One region of the Nocardioides albertanoniae genome, then DNA from elsewhere that is predicted to be linked to it. Evidence: riboswitches for the same ligand, from Rfam matches in the RefSeq annotation. Region 1 holds a riboswitch; the other holds the start of a gene.

Evidence for each region. Region 1 has a riboswitch for thiamine pyrophosphate ahead of FB381_RS02165 (thiamine ABC transporter substrate-binding protein). Riboswitches for the same ligand answer to the same signal wherever they lie in the genome.
Region 2: linked by a shared signal. The riboswitch ahead of FB381_RS18620 (thiamine phosphate synthase) and the one ahead of FB381_RS02165 (thiamine ABC transporter substrate-binding protein) in region 1 are both predicted to bind thiamine pyrophosphate.

What each region holds. Positions count from the first base shown of each region.
Region 1 is NZ_VFOV01000001.1:440,133-447,944, reverse strand. Features, by position in the region: gene FB381_RS02175 (ABC transporter ATP-binding protein) at 1-203, opposite strand, end outside; gene FB381_RS02170 (ABC transporter permease) at 429-2,102, opposite strand; gene FB381_RS02165 (thiamine ABC transporter substrate-binding protein) at 2,099-3,175, opposite strand; TPP riboswitch at 3,165-3,274, opposite strand; gene FB381_RS02160 (GNAT family N-acetyltransferase) at 3,334-3,765, shown strand; gene FB381_RS02155 (MBL fold metallo-hydrolase) at 3,755-4,804, opposite strand; gene FB381_RS02150 (hypothetical protein) at 4,770-5,207, opposite strand; gene FB381_RS02145 (hypothetical protein) at 5,261-5,617, opposite strand; gene FB381_RS02140 (putative protein N(5)-glutamine methyltransferase) at 5,634-6,434, shown strand; gene FB381_RS02135 (YwaF family protein) at 6,666-7,382, shown strand; gene FB381_RS23785 (hypothetical protein) at 7,346-7,534, opposite strand; gene FB381_RS02130 (helix-turn-helix domain-containing protein) at 7,472-7,812, shown strand, end outside.
Region 2 is NZ_VFOV01000001.1:3,865,206-3,873,017, forward strand. Features, by position in the region: gene thiD (bifunctional hydroxymethylpyrimidine kinase/phosphomethylpyrimidine kinase) at 1-218, opposite strand, end outside; gene FB381_RS18600 (thiamine phosphate synthase) at 215-889, opposite strand; gene FB381_RS18605 (thiazole synthase) at 943-1,719, opposite strand; gene thiS (sulfur carrier protein ThiS) at 1,716-1,916, opposite strand; partial or broken gene FB381_RS18615 (FAD-dependent oxidoreductase) at 2,030-2,956, opposite strand; gene FB381_RS18620 (thiamine phosphate synthase) at 2,968-3,570, opposite strand; TPP riboswitch at 3,566-3,675, opposite strand; gene FB381_RS18625 (carboxymuconolactone decarboxylase family protein) at 3,689-4,267, opposite strand; gene FB381_RS18630 (fumarate hydratase) at 4,367-6,055, shown strand; gene FB381_RS18635 (GNAT family N-acetyltransferase) at 6,167-6,715, opposite strand; gene FB381_RS24615 (inositol monophosphatase family protein) at 6,780-6,965, opposite strand; gene FB381_RS18645 (inositol monophosphatase family protein) at 6,911-7,504, opposite strand; gene FB381_RS18650 (ISL3-like element ISPfr2 family transposase) at 7,536-7,812, opposite strand, start outside.

The DNA of each region.
Region 1 (7,812 bases):
AGCACCCCACGCAGCGACCGGCCGTCCCACTCGATCGCTCCCCCCGCATCCTCCAGCCCGGCCACGGCTCGCAGCAGCGTCGACTTCCCCGACCCCGACGGCCCCAGCAGCGCCAGGACCTCGCCGTCACCCAGCTCCAGGCTGACGTCTTCGACCGCGGTCGTCCCGTCGTACGCGACCGACACCTCACGCAGCGACAGCATCACTCTCTCCTCCCCGAAAGGTCACTCGTGCAGGCCGAAGCGTCACTCGTGCAGGCCGAAGCGTCACTCGTGCAGGCCGAAGCGTCACTCGTGCAGGCCGAGAAGTCAGTCCTGCAGACGTGACTTCTCGACCTGCAGGACTGACGCTTCGACGTACAGCCGTGACCTTTCGACCTGCACAAGCGACCTCTCGACCTGCAGGAGTGACGTTTCGGCGGATGGGGTTCACAGGGCTCCGATCGAGGGGACGCGGAGACGCTCGACGAGGAGCATCACGGCGGCGGTGGCGACGGCGAGGACGCAGGCGGCGGCGAGGGCCATGCCGTAGTTGTCGGACCCTGGGCGGGACAGCAGCCGGAGGATGACGACGGGGAGCGTGGGGCGCTCCTCGCGTACAAGGAACGAGGTGGCGCCGAACTCGCCGAGCGAGGCCGCGAAGGCGAAGCCTGAGGAGGCGAGCAGCGGCTTCCAGACGGCGGGTGCATCGACGGTCATGACCGTACGCAGCGGCCCGGCGCCGAGTCCGGCGGCGGCCTGCCGCAACCGGTCGTCGACCGAACCCAGCACCGGGACCAGCGTGCGCACCACCAGCGGAAGCGCGACGAGCGCCTGGGCCAGGGGTACGAGCCAGGGGGCGTCGCGCAGGTCCAGCGGCGGCGATCCGAGGGTCAGGTAGAGCCCGAGACCCAGCGTCACGGCGCTGACTCCGAGCGGCACCATGAACAGCCCGTCGAGCACCGCCCGCACCCGGCGCTCGCCACGGGTCCGCGACCGACGGGTCACCGCGAAGGCGACCAGCAGGCCGAGCGCCAGCGCGACCAGGGCGGCCTGCACCGCGACCGCCAGCGACGTCACCAGCGCCTGGGTGACCGGCACCGGCAGCGGCGGGTCGAAGCCCGGCGTCTGCAGCGCGACGTAGTTCGCGAGGCTCCAGCGGTCGTCCACCCGCAGCGATCCGAGCAGCAGCGCCAGCATCGGCCCGGCGACCAGCAGGACCAGCACCGCCGTCGACGCCAGGACCGGGAGGTCGCGGAGCGAGACCCGCCGGCGGCGTACGACGACCCGGGACTGCGCCGGGTCGGGCACCGCCCGAAGCCGACCGGCCACGACCAGCAACCCGACGACGACCACCAGCTGGAGCACCGACAGCACCGCGGCGCCAGGCAGGTCGAAGAGCGTGAAGGTCAGCTTGTAGATCTCGGTCTCGATGCTGTTGTAGCGGACCCCACCGAGGGTGAGCACGATCCCGAAGGCGGTGGCGCAGAAGAGGAAGACCACCGACGCGGCCGACACGATCGCGGGACGCAGCGCCGGCAGCGTGATCGTCATGAACACCCGCACCGGCCCAGCACCCAGCGCCGAAGCCGCCTCGCCCGGGCGCGGGTCGAGCGACTCCCAGGCCGCCCCGACCGCACGGATCACCACCGAGGCGTTGAAGAAGACCAGGCCCAGGATGATCGCGGTCGGTGTGCCGTCGAGCCCCAGGAATGCCAGGACTCCCGCCTCGCCGATGAGCTCACGGAAGGCGACACCGACGACCACCGTCGGGAGCACGAACGGCACCAGCAGCCCCGCCCGGATCACCCGCTGCAGCGGGAAGCTCAGCCGGCTGAGCGCGAACGCCGCCGGCAGCCCCAGCGCGACGCTCAACATCGTCGCCAGCCCCGAGGACCACAGCGTGAACCAGAGCGCCCGCTGGATCTCTGACCGCTCGAGCACCCGGATCACGACCGCGGGGTCGAAGGCCCCGTCGGCCATGAAGCCGCGCTGCACCATCCCGGTGACCGGCAGCACGAAGAAGACCGCCAGCACCGCCACCGGGATGGCGGCGAGTGCGATCAGGGTCCCGATGCGTCCGGACACGGCGCGGCGGGTGGGGCTCCCCAAGCGAGAGGTCACTGCGCGATCGTGTCACTCCACGTCGCCAGCCAGGCCTCCCGGTTCTCCTCGATCTCCTCGGGGTCGACGGAGAGCGGCGAGGTCGGCTGCTTGGCGTGCTTGGCCCAGTCGGCGGGCAGCTGGGCGCTCGAAGAGACGGGGAAGACGTACATGCTCTCCGGCAGTGCCTCCTGGACGCTGTCGGTGAGCAGGAAGTCGATCAGCGCCTGGGCGCCTTCGGGGTGGTCGGCGCCCTTGAGCACGCCGGCGTACTCGACCTGTCGGAAGCAGGTGTCGAGCAGGGCCGCGGTCGTCGACTTCCCGTCCTCGAGGGTGAACGCCGGCGAGGAGTCGTAGGAGACGACGATCGGGCGCTTGCCCTTGCCGCCGCCCTGGGTGAAGTCGGAGTAGTAGGCTTGGTCCCAGCCGTCGACGACCTTGGCGCCGTTGTCGATCAGCTTGCCCCAGTAGGACTCCCAGTCGTCCTCGCCGTACTCGGCGATCGTCGCGAGCAGGAAGGCCATCCCCGGCGTCGACGTCGCCGCACCCGGGGTGACCAGCAGATCCTTGTACGCCGGCTTCGCCAGGTCGTCGAGCGACCTCGGCGGCGCCAGCTTCTTCGCCGCGAACCATTCGGTGTCGACGTTGACGCACACGCTGCCGTTGTCGACCGGGGTGAGGAAGTGGTCGTCGTCGCCGGGAAGGTCGAACTCGGAGACGCCCTCGGGCACCTTGGCCGGCGTGTAGGACTCCAGCGCACCCTGGTCGATCGCCCGGCTGGCGAAGGTGTTGTCGAGCCCGAAGACGGCGTCGCCGTCGGGGTTGCCGGTGTCCATGGCGATCTTGGTGGTCAGCTCGCCACCGTCGCCCGCGTGCCGGATCTCCGCGGTGTAGCCGGTCTTCTCCTTGAACTCGGCCAGCACCTCCTTCGGCAGCGTGAAGCTGTCGTGGGTCAGCAGCACCACCGACTTGTCGTCGGCGCCGCCGGACGGCTTGCTGTCGGGCTCGGTGGACGTGCTCCCGCACGCGCCGAGCAGCAGCGCCGAGACCGCAGCGATCGCAGTGGCAGTGATGGCAGGCCTACGCTTGCGCACTCTGACTCCCTTCGCCGGTGTCAACCGGAGCAGGTTCGGAGGGTCTGCGGCCCGTGGCGTCCGCACTCTCAGGCCTCCCGGCCTCCCCTGTCTGTCGTGGTTCACCCTACCGGTGACCGGGCACGTCGAGGCCACCGGGGACGTGTCAGACTCCCAGCGTGACCAGCGTGAACATCTCGTCGTTCGACGACCTGAGCCCGAAGACCGCGTACGCCCTGTGGCAGCTGCGCCAGGAGATCTTCATCGTCGAGCAGGACTGCCCGTATCCCGACCTGGACGGTCGCGACCACGAGCCGGGCACGCTCCACGTGGTGCTCAGCGACGGCGACCGGGTCGCCGGCACCGCACGGATCCTCGACGACGGCGACGTGTGGCGGATCGGCCGGGTCGTGCTCGCCCCTGCCTACCGCGGCAAGGGCCTCTCCGACGTCATGATGACCGCCGCCGTCGAGGCGACGTCCGACCGCGCCGTCGTGCTCGACGCCCAGGCTCCGCTCGCCGGCTGGTATGCGACGTTCGGCTTCGTCAAGGACGGCGAGGAGTTCCTCGAGGACGGGATCCCGCACATCCCGATGCGGCTCACCCGCTGATCGCGAAGGTGATGCCCGCCTCGGTCTCCTCACGGCTCGCCTGACCGCGGGCGGCTAGCAGCTCGAGGTGAGCCTTGGTCTCCATGACGGCCAGGCCGGCGTTGAAGAAGTCGAGCTCGCTGAAGGCACGCTCGTGGCGGGTCCAGCCGAGATCGTTGGCCACCTCGAGCGCCGAGCTCCGGCCGGCCCGCAGCGACGCCAGGCTCTGCGCGAGCCGGTCCTCGTGGTGGGCCAGGAGCTCGTCGACGCGCGTGTGCGACGAGTCGGCGACCGGCCCGTGGGCGGGCAGAAGTCGCAGATCGGGCATCGAACGCACCTTCGTCAGCGACGCCATGAAGTCGCCGAGCGGATCGACGACGGGCACCGGCTCGAAGCCGATCGAGGGAGTGATCGTCGGCAGCACGTGGTCGCCGGCGAACAGGATCTCGGCCGCGGCGTCGGCGTAGACGTAATGGCCTTGGGTGTGGCCAGGGGTGTGCACGGCGTCGAGCTCGCGACCGGCGACGGAGAGGCGTACGTCGCCGTCGAGCCACTGATCGGGCATCCGCCAGTGGGCCAGGTCGGGCGCGGGAGGCGGGTTGGCCGCCCACACCTCGGCCAGCTCGTGAGCACCCGCGTGAGCGAGCAGCCGGTCGGTCGAGATCCAGCCGTCGAGGTCACCGTTGGTGAGCTCGAGCGTGGGCCGGTCGCCGGCGCCGAGCAGCACCTCCGCGCCGAACTCACCGCCGAGCACCGAGGCGAGCGTGTAGTGGTCGCGGTGCACATGGGTGACCAGGAACCGGCGGATGTCGCCGAACTCGAAGCCGAGCTTCGCAAGCCCCGCCTCCAGGGCCGAGCGCCCCTCGGTGATCGCCCAACCGCCGTCGACGAGCGAGAGCCCGTCGGCGCCCTCGAGGACGTAGATGTTGACCGCCTTGAGCCCGTCCATCGGCAGCGGCAGCGGGATCCGGTGGATGCCGTCGGCGACCGTCCACGCACCCGGGGCGGACCAGTGCTCCCCCGAGTCAGGCGAGATCGCGGTTGCTGTCGACTGGCTCATCGGTCTCCTTCGGTTTGACCTTCCAGAGCCAGAGGAGGCCCAGGATCGGCAGCAGCGCCGGTACGAAACCGTATCCGCTGCCGAACTTCGACCATACCGAGGCGTCCGGGAACCACGACGTCACGGTGAGCGACAGCGTGCCCACGACGAGCACCCCCGCCAGCTCGATCCAGAGCATGATCCGGGCGAAACCGGTCGAGCCGTTGGCCGCGCGGCGGATCGCGAACCAGCCCGCGACGTAGGTGGCCGCCGCGACCACGGACAGCGAGTAGGCGACCGGTGCCACCTCGAACTCCGTGATGACCTGCACCAACGAGCGTGCTCCCGCCGCGAGCACGAAGATCGCGTAGACGGTCAGCAGCACCAGGTGCGGACCGGAGCGGGGCCGTCGTGGGGTATTCACGCCTTTCGGGGTCCCCGCGGCGCCCGGAGCGAAGCGAGGACGTCGTGGGGTACTCATCGCACCATCATGACGCGCACGGCGACGACCCCGACCGCCAGGGCAGCCGCCGCGATCACGCCCGAGGACCAGGGCGAGCGGTCGCCGCGCATGGTCTGCAGCGCCAGCGGCATCAGGCACACCAGCGCGCCGAGGTATCCCAGGAAGGTCGAGAGCGACTCCGGCTTGCGACCGGCTGACCAGCCGGCCAGCGCACCGAGCGCGAGCACGAGCGCCAAGACCTCCAGCATCCACGCGAGCTGGTCGAGCCACTTCGGCCGCGGTGCCTTCAGCGCGACGCCGAGCGCGGCCGCGACCGTCACGAGGGCGGCATAGCCCGCGACGATGAAACCGATCGGAGTCAGGGCGTCCACATGACAATCTTCTCCAATGACCTCCCCCGCTCGTGACCCAGCCCCTGGTCCTGGGCTCGTCGCGCGCCTGCGCGCGGCCGGCTGTGTCTTCGCCGAGGAGGAGGCGGCACTGCTGCTGGGCGAGGCCGTCTCGCCCCAGGAACGAGAAGCCATGGTCGTACGCCGCGTGGCGGGCGAGCCGCTGGAGGCGGTCCTGGGCTGGGCCGAGCTCTGCGGGCTCCGGGTCCGGGTGGCGCCCGGCGTGTTCGTGCCTCGGCAGCGCTCGGCGCTGATGGTCGAGCTGGCGGTCGATCACCTCGGGCGGCCGTCGCGGCAGGCCCGGCGACCGGTCGTGCTCGACCTCGGGTGCGGCACCGGTGCCCTCGGCGCGGTCGTCGCAGCACGGGTGTCGGGGGTCGAGGTGTGGGCGACCGACATCGACCCGGCGGCCGTGGACTGCGCCCGGACGAATCTGCCGGCTCGCGGCCAGGTGCTCCTCGGTGACCTCTTCGACCCGCTCCCCCGCGATCTCGTCTTCGACGTGATCCTGGCCAACGCGCCCTACGTCCCGACGACGCGGATCGCCGACATGCCGCCCGAGGCCCGCGACCACGAGCACCGGGTCGCCCTCGACGGCGGCGAGGACGGGCTCGACGTCCAACGTCGCGTGATCGCGCAGGCGCCGGATCACCTGGTGCCCGGCGGGATTCTCGTCGTCGAGGCCGGGGAGGATCAGGCTCCGATCGCCGCGGGGCTGATGCGGGACCAGGGGCTCGCCGCGGAGATCCGGCACGACGAGGAGACCTACGCGACCGCGGTCAGCGGCACGAAGGCGTAAGGGCCCCGAAAACCAAGGCGTCCCTCTGGTTGCACACCACCCCCGCGGTGTGCACTCAGAGGGACAGCCACCGAGCTGGCGGATCCCCCCGGATCAACCACCAACCCTGGTGTCGGAGGGTCGTCCGCCCCCACCGGCGAACGCCCTCACGCCGATGGAACGGCCCACCCGTCATCGCATGACGCGGATTCGCGAGAACTTTTTTCCGGCTTGTCGTCCAGGCCGTCGTCGGTGGGTCAGACTTCCCACATGGAGGCGTACGGCCTGACCCACCTCGTGCCGTTGGCCCTGCTGGCTGCGGGGATCGTGGTGGTCGTCCGGCTGGGCAGGCGCCAGCGGGCGTACGGGAGACCATCGAGGTTCTCCAGAGGCTTCGCGCTGGCGATCCCCCTGACGACCATCCCGCTGCAGGCCCACGAGTGGGTCACCGACTTCGACCTCTTCATCGACCTCCCGCTCCAGCTGTGCGACCTGGCGTGGGTCGCGGCAGCGGTCGCGCTGTGGACCCACCGCCCCTATCCGACGGCGCTGGCCTGCTTCTGGGGTCTCACGCTGACCACCCAGGGCGTCTTCACGCCCGACGTGAAGGACTTCCCGGACGTCAGCTACCTCACCTACTGGGGCCTGCACCTGATGGTCGTGCTCGCCGCCGTCTACCTGGTCTTCGGCCTCGGGCTGCTGCCGCACTGGCGTGACTACGGCTGGACCGTCGCGACCACGGCGGCATGGGCCGTCGCGGCGTACGCCCTCAACCTCGTGCTCGACGCCAACTACGGCTACCTGCGCTACAAGCCACCGACGGCCTCGATGCTCGACCTGCTCGGCCCGTGGCCCTTCTACATCGTCAGCGAGATCGTCATCGTCGCCGGTGTGTGGGCACTGATCACCCTGGGGCTACGAACCTGGGCGCGTCACGAGGGGTCGACGAGCACGCCGGTGCGCTCGTAGTCGGCGAAGCGCTCATCGATATATTGCCTGAAACCTAGAGATTTCGATAGTATTTCCGCAATCATCGATGACTTTAAAGGATTCAGGCAATGGCCCGACTCAGTGTCGCGGAAGCCGCCGAGCGACTCGCCGTCGGCCCACAGCGCATCCACCAACGGATCCGAGACGGATCCTTGCCCGCCGAGCGCGTTGGCGGCCGTTGGATCATCGACGACAAGGATCTGCGCCGCGTCGCCGACTCCCACAAGCCCGGACGGCCCCTGTCCGCACGGTCAGCATGGGCACTGGTGGCGGTCGCTTCCGGCGACCCTTCCTGGCTCGGTGATCTCGCAGCTCCCGATCGCTCTCGGGCGCGGTCTCGCCTCCGGGCCCTGCTGGGTGCGGCCGAAGATGTCGACAACGAGCGCGAGGTTGCCAGGATGCTGTCGAG
Region 2 (7,812 bases), 3.4 Mb from region 1:
ACGGGGAGATCGTCGAAGACCGCGTGGAGCTGTGCCTCGAGGGTGGCGACCGGGATCGGATGGATGTCGCTGACGTCGGTCGTGTCCTGGGCGGTCACAGCGGTGATCACGCAGGCGCCATGCACCCCGAGCGCGGCGAACGTGGCCAGGTCCGCCGCCGTGCCCGCCGCTCCCCCGGAGTCGGTGCCCGCGATGGTGAGCGCGACCGGCGGGTTCATGGAGCCACCTTCGGGATGGCGAGGGCGGCGAGCAGATCGCGCACGACCTGACCCGGCTCCTCCGCCCGCATCACCGCGCCCATCACGGAAACCCCATGGGCACCTGCGTCGACGGCCTCGGCGGCGTTGTCCGGGGTGATCCCACCGAGTGCGTACGTCGGCAGCGGAAGCTCCCGGAACGCGCCCGGTCCCAGCGGCGGCCCGTACCCGGGCTTGGACTCGGTCAGCGCGTAGGGGCTCAGCATCGCGTAGTCGAACCCCTCCTCGGCCGCTCGAGCGACCTCGGCGGAGCTGTGGCAGCTGCGGCCGAGGTGTAACACGCTGTTACACGGACTATCCGGTCGTTCTGATGGGGCGAGTAGTCCATCGAACGACGTGTTACAGCTCGCGGAGGCGGGAAGGTGCACACCCACTGCAGCAGGCAGAGGTGTGCGGGCAGCGATGACGTTCAGACCGAGCGCAGCGATCAGCTCGGCCAGCCTGGCGCGCTGCTCGGCGGGCTCGTCGAGCTCGCGGAGCACGACGTGGGTCAGACCGGCCTCGGCACACTCGGCCAGCGTCGGGAGCAGCCCACGGCCGAGGCGCAGCTGCGATCGGTCGGTGAGGACCAGCAGTCGCGGCAGCGTCAGGTCCGCGCCCGGAGCGGAGCGAGGACGTCGTGGGGTGTTCATGCTGTTCGGGGTCCCCGCGGCGCCCGGAGCGGAGCGAGGACGTCGTGGGGTGTTCATGCGATCCGGCCTTCCATCGGCGAGGACGCCCGGGCGACGGCTTGGCGTGGGATCCGGCCGGCGCCGCGGGCGGCAAGGCCGGCCTCGACGGCGAGCCGGAGGGCCCGGGCCATCTGGACAGGGGCGTCGGCGCGGGTCACCGCGGTCGCGGCGAGCACCGCGGAGCAGCCGAGCTCGAGCGCCAGGGCCGCGTCGGAGGCGGTCCCGACGCCGGCATCGAGCACGACCGGCACGTCGACGGCGGCCACGAGAGCCTCGATGGCGTGCGGGTTCAAGATCCCGAGCCCCGACCCGATCGGCGACCCGAGCGGCATCACCGCCGCGCAGCCGGCGTCCTCGAGGCGACGGGCGAGGACGGGGTCGTCGGTGGCGTACGGAAGGACGGTGAAGCCCTTGCGCACCAGTTGCTCGGCAGCCTCGACGAGCTCGACGGCGTCGGGCAGCAGCGAGGTCTCGTCACCGATCACCTCCAGCTTCACCCAGTCGGTCTCGAGCGCCTCCCGGGCGAGCTCGGCGGTCAGCACCGCCTCGCGCGCCGAGAGGCAGCCGGCGGTGTTGGGCAGGATCGGGACGCCCGACTCACGCACCTTCTCGAGCAGTCCTCCGGTCGCCGTCGAGGACGTACGCCGCATCGAGACCGTCACCAGCCCCGGCTCGGCCGCTTCGATGACAGCGGGGAGCAGCGCCAGGTTGGGCAGGCCGCCGGTGCCGAGGAAGAGGCGGGAGGAGAGCTCGCGTCCGGCGATCGTGAGGCCGGTCGAAGGTGTCGTCATCCGCCCTGCACCGCCGTCACGATCTCGACGACGTCGCCGTCCTGAAGCGGCCATCGCACCCAGTCGTCGCGGGGCACGATCTCCTCGTGGACGGCGACCGCGATCCCGCTCGGTCGCCGGTCACCGGTCCTGGCCTCGAGCAGGTCGGCGACCGTGCCGCTGACCTCCATCGGCTCGCTGTTCACGGTGATCTTCATCCGTCCTCCTTCATCCGGAACCGACGCGGATCCACCGCGGGCTCCACCGAACCTGTCTCGACGTGGTCGGCGACCTGCTGTGCGATGAGCGGCGCCAGCAGGATCCCGTTGCGGAACGCTCCTGCGGCCAGCACGACCCCGGGCTCATGGGTCGGCCCGACCAGCGGGAGGTTGTCGGCCGTGCCCGGCCGGTCGCGCGAGGTCACCTCGACCACGCTCGCCCGGTCGAGCGAGGGCACCACCCGGCGCGCCAGGTCGAGCAGCCGCCAGACGCCTTCGACGCTCGGCAGCAACGGCCCGTCGCGCTCCTCGGAGGTGGCGCCGATGACCATCTCGTCGCTCTCGACCCTCGGCACCACGTAGACCTGCTCGCCGTGCACCCACGCACGCACCGTCCGCTCGACCGGCTCCTGGGTCCGAACGCGCACGACGTCGCCGCGCACCGGCCGGATGAGACGTGCGTACGGCCCGGGGAGATTCGCGCCCGTGGCGATGACGGTCACCTCAGCGGCTGTGTTGGTCTCGACACGCTCGCCAGCGCTCACGGCTCGACCGACGGGACGGCGCTCGGGACCGACACGGTCACCGACCCGATCGAGCAGCGCGGCAACGACCGCACGTGGGTCGACCGAATGGTCGTCCGAGAGGAACGCCCCACCAGCGATGCGGCCGAGCCCCGGCTCCCGAGCGAGCAGCTCCCGCCGCCCCAGCCGCTCGTGGGCGACCCCGGCGAGGTCGAGCACCGCCAGCTGTCTCTCGACCTGCTGAACGTCGCCGGCGTCGACTCCGGCCAGCAGCGTGCCGCGGGTGTGCACGGAGACCCCGAGCCGCCGAGCGAACTCCGGCCAGAGCGCGAGCGACGCCAGGCCGAGCCGGGTCAGGGTCTCTTCCCCGTGCCAGGCCTCACCGGCCGGGCTGAGCATGCCGGCCGCGGCGTACGAGGCCCCCGACCCCGGGGCCGGATCGACCACCTCGACGTCGTGCCCACGACGGATCAGCTCGTCGGCCACCGAGAGCCCGACGATCCCGGCGCCGAGGATCCGCGCCCGCATCAGCCGACCGCTTCCACGAGCTCCTTCGCGGCCAGCAACGGGTCGGGTGGTCGCCAGAGCCCGCCGATCACGGCGACCCCGTGGGCGCCGGCGGCGCGCACCTCCGCCGCGGACGATGCCGAGATCCCGCCGATCGCGATCAACGGGAGCACTCCGGCAGCGTCGCTGACCGCGGAGACGCCCAGCGGGTCGGGAAGCCCGGCCTTCGACGAGGTGGCGAAGACCGGCCCGAAGCCGGCGTAGTCGGCACCGTCGGCCGCGGCCGCCTCGACCGCAGCGCGGTCGCGGCACGTCGCCCCGACGACCAGCCCCGGAGAGGCCGCGTCGGCGATCCGCCGAGCATCGGCCACCGGCAGGTCGGAGGCACCCAGGTGGACGCCGGCCGCACCGGCCGCGAGCGCCACGTCGAGCCGGTCGTCGACGATCACGCACGCGGCGTACGCCTCGACGCGCTCGATCACCGACGCCGTCAGCGCCAGCAGCTCACGGGTCGTCGCGGTCTTGTCGCGCACCTGGAACCCATCGATCCCGAGCTCGGCGAAGGCGGGCAGGAGCGTGAGGTCGTCGGTCGCGGAGACCAGAGCGAAAATACGGGGGAGCAACAAAGCTTTCACTTCCTTCGCCGGCATGATCCGGATCAGGTGCGACGGTCGGAGCGGCTCCAGCTCCCTCTCAGCCCGCTGCCGCGGACTCCCGTGTGGTCAGGTTTCGCAACTCACCCTAGCGGCTGCCACCAACCTGCGCGAGGGGCTTGAGCTGACAAGCCTCCGCGAAGCCGTCGGACTCGATGCCCAGAGCCACGTTGGCGCGGGTGGAGAAGTTGGCGAACGCGATGACCGCGGTCAGCTCGATCACCGCCGCCTCGCCCAGCTGCGCGACCAGCCCGGACACCATCTCGTCGGTGACGGCCGGCTCGGCCCGGCTCATCTCCTCGGCGTATGCCATCACGTCCCGCTCCAGCGGCGTGAACACCTCGGAGACGCGCCAGCGCGGCACCTCCCGGGCCTTGACCGTGTCGAGCCCCTGGTTGTGCGCCTCGAAGTAGTTGAAGTCGAGGCACCAGCTGCACCCCACCGCCGAGGCGACAGCCATGTGCGCGAACGACTTCAGCTGCTCGTCGCTGGCGTCCCACTTCTTCACCTTGGAGCCGAGGGTCGACATCCCCGTCAGCACCTTCTGGTTGTGCCAGTAGACGCCCACCGAGGACGGCACCTGGCCCAGCATCTTCTTGGCGAACCGCTTGATCAGCATCCCCTTGAAACCGGTGATCTCGGCCGGCGCAATCCGGGTCGCAGTCATCTCTCCTCCTGATATCCGGCCCCTGTGGTGGGGCGCTCGATACCGAGACGAGGGACGCGCGCCATCTGTGACATCCCGGGCGGCGTACGATTCGGTTCCGTGGCTGACGTTGAGTTCCGGTACTCCGACCTCCTCCCGACCGGTAAGGACGAGACCCCTTATCGGTTGCTCACCACCGAGGGGGTGGAGGAGATCGAGGTCGACGGGCGCAAGTTCCTGCGTGTCGACCCCGAGGCGATCCGCGCGCTGTCCGCGGAGGCGATGAAGGACATCAACCAGTATCTCCGCCCCGCCCACCTGGCGCAGCTGCGCAAGATCATCGACGACCCCGAGGCCTCCGGCAACGACCGCTTCGTCGCGCTCGACCTGCTCAAGAACGTCAACATCTCCGCCGGCGGGATCCTGCCGATGTGCCAGGACACCGGCACCGCGATCGTGATGGGCAAGAAGTCCGAGGGCGTGCTGACCGGCTCCGACGACGCCGAGACCGTCTCGCGCGGTGTCTACGACGCCTACACCAACCTCAACCTCCGCTACTCCCAGCTGGCGCCACTGACCACGTACGAGGAGAAGAACACCGGCTCCAACCTGCCCGCACAGGTCGAGATCTACTCGACCACCGAGGGCGAGAACGGGCCGGAGTACAAGTTCCTCTTCATGGCCAAGGGCGGCGGCAGCGCCAACAAGTCGTTCCTGTTCCAGGAGACCAAGGCGATCCTCAACCCCGACCGGATCCTGACCTACCTCGACGAGAAGATCCGCTCGCTCGGCACCGCGGCCTGCCCGCCGTACCACCTCGCCGTCGTCATCGGCGGCACCTCGGCGGAGTTCGCGCTGAAGACCGCGAAGTACGCCTCGGCGCACTACCTCGACAACCTGCCGACCGAGGGCTCGATGTCGGCCCACGGCTTCCGCGACACCGAGCTCGAGGAGAAGGTCTTCGAGCTGACCCAGTCGTTCGGGATCGGGGCTCAGTTCGGCGGCAAGTACTTCTGCCACGACGTACGCGTCGTGCGGCTCCCCCGCCACGGCGCCTCGTGTCCCGTGGCGATCGCCGTCTCCTGCTCCGCCGACCGGCAGGCGCTCGGCAAGATCACCCGCGACGGCGTCTTCCTCGAGCAGCTCGAGACCGACCCGGCACAGTACATGCCCGATGCCGGGATGGCCGAGGAAATCGCGGCCGGCGAGGTCGTCTCGATCGACCTGAACCAGCCCATGTCGGAGATCCTGGCGACGCTTTCGCAGCACCCGATCAAGACCCGCCTCTCGCTGACCGGCCCCATGGTCGTGGCCCGCGACATCGCGCACGCCAAGATCAAGGAGCGCCTCGACGCCGGCGAGGAGATGCCGTCCTATTTGAAGGACCACCCGGTCTACTACGCCGGCCCCGCCAAGACCCCTGAGGGCATGGCGTCAGGCTCCTTCGGCCCGACCACCGCCGGCCGGATGGACTCCTACGTCGAGCAGTTCCAGGCCGCCGGCGGCTCCATGGTCATGCTCGCCAAGGGCAACCGCTCCAAGGTCGTCGCCGACGCCTGCGGCACCTACGGCGGCTTCTACCTCGGCTCCATCGGCGGCCCCGCCGCCCGACTCGCACAGGACTGCATCAAGTCGGTCGAGGTGCTCGAATACCCCGAGCTCGGCATGGAGGCCGTCTGGAAGATCGAGGTCGAGAACTTCCCCGCCTTCATCGTCGTCGACGGCGAGGGCAACGACTTCTTCACCGACCCCTCGGGCACCACCACGATCCCCCTCACCGGGATCAGGGTGCGGTCGAAGGAGCGCTGATGTGGGATACCCGGTCGACCGGGTATCCCACAGACCGACAGGCCACGAGTACGCCTGACGACCCGTGCGACACGCTGACACCCGGCGTGTCGCAGGGGTTATCCACAGGCGCTACGGCCGCCACTCTCGCCTGAGCAGCCCGAAGACCCACGAGTCGGAGACGACGCCGTCGACGACGCAGTCCTCGCGCAATGTGCCCTCCAGCCTGAACCCGAGCTTCTCCAGCACCCGGCCCGATGCAGCATTGCGGGTGTCGGCCTCGGCCTGCACCCGATTGAGGTCAAGCGCCTCGAACGCCCATCCCAGCAGCGCCCCCGCGGCCTCGGTCGCATAACCCTGTCCCCAGGCAGCCTTCCCGAGGCAGTAGCCCAACGAGGCGCTGCGGAAGTCGGGGTTCCACGAATTCAGCGTGCACCAGCCGAGAAACGCGGCATCGTTAGCCCGTTCGACCACGACCCGCGCCCCACTACCCTCCGCCGCCATCTCATGAGACCGCGCGATGAACCGATCCGCCCGTGACCGCTCCGTCCACGGCGGCGAGTCCCAGTAGCGCAACACCTCAGCATCGCTCTGCAGCGCGAAGAGCTCCTCCACATCCGAGTCCAGGAACGGCCGCAGTCTCAGCCTGGCCGTGATCAGCGTGGGAGTGGGCAGCGACATGGGCACGATGCTGCCACTCAACCGCGGCCGACGGCACCCGGTTATCTGCGCATCGCGATGAGTGTCATCCGAGTCCGAGCGCCGACTTCGCTGCCCGCCATGCCTCAGGGCTGCCCGCCACCAAGAGCCCTTCACGCCGGTCTGTCGGGTCATACGTAGCGCCGTCCAGACGGGCCGCGACTCCTCCCGCCTCCCTCAGCAGGAGGGCACCGGGGGCGTGATCCCACGGCATGGTGCGCCAGTACAGCATGAAGTCGCCGACGCCTCGTGTGAGTGCGGGGACTCGATGCTGGCGGCCGTCGCCTGCGGCACCAAGGTCGCGAACCGATGCTCATTCTGCTCAATCACGGCGCGGACGTCGGCTGGTAGGAATCGCTTCATGACTGCGCCGTCGAGGCTGCTCGTAGAACGCGGCACCACGAGGCGTTCCCCTGATTCGGTCTCGTACGCGCCGGCCCCATGTTCCGCAACGAAGGTCCGGGAGTGCTCGGGCTGGTGGATGACTGCAAGCACTGTCTCGCTGTCGACCACCAACGCGGCCATTACTCCGTAATCCTGGGAACCAGATGCGAAGGCGCCAGTGCCGTCGAGCGGGTCGAGCAGCCACACGGGCTGCTCGCCGGACAGGTGACGGAGCAGCGCCGGGTCCTCGGCAGCGGCTTCTTCCCCGATCACGACACTTCCTGGAACCGCGGCGCACAAGCTGGCGGAGAGGGCCTTCTCGCACTCCTGGTCGGCAATGGTGACCACCTCACCAGGGGACTTCTCCCATACGTCCTCGGCCCTCAGCGCACGGAACCTGGGGCGGAGGTAAAGGGGCTCATCCCAATCGGGGGTGTAGAAGTTGGGGTCTGAAGCCGCCGGTCTCGAGCAGGCTTCGGGCGATGTAGTTGGTCAGGTTGCGGAACCCGAGTGCGGAGCCGCGCAGGTGTTCGAGCCGTCCGTTGAGCACCTCGGTCGGCCCGTTGCTGGTGCCGGGTCGTTCGAAGTAGGCGAGCACGTCAGCGGCTCGCTTCTTCAGGGTCCGGCCCAGGGTGGTGAGCTCGGTGAGCACGTTGGGGACGCCGGCGCTGAGGTCGGTGATCAGCTTCTCCATG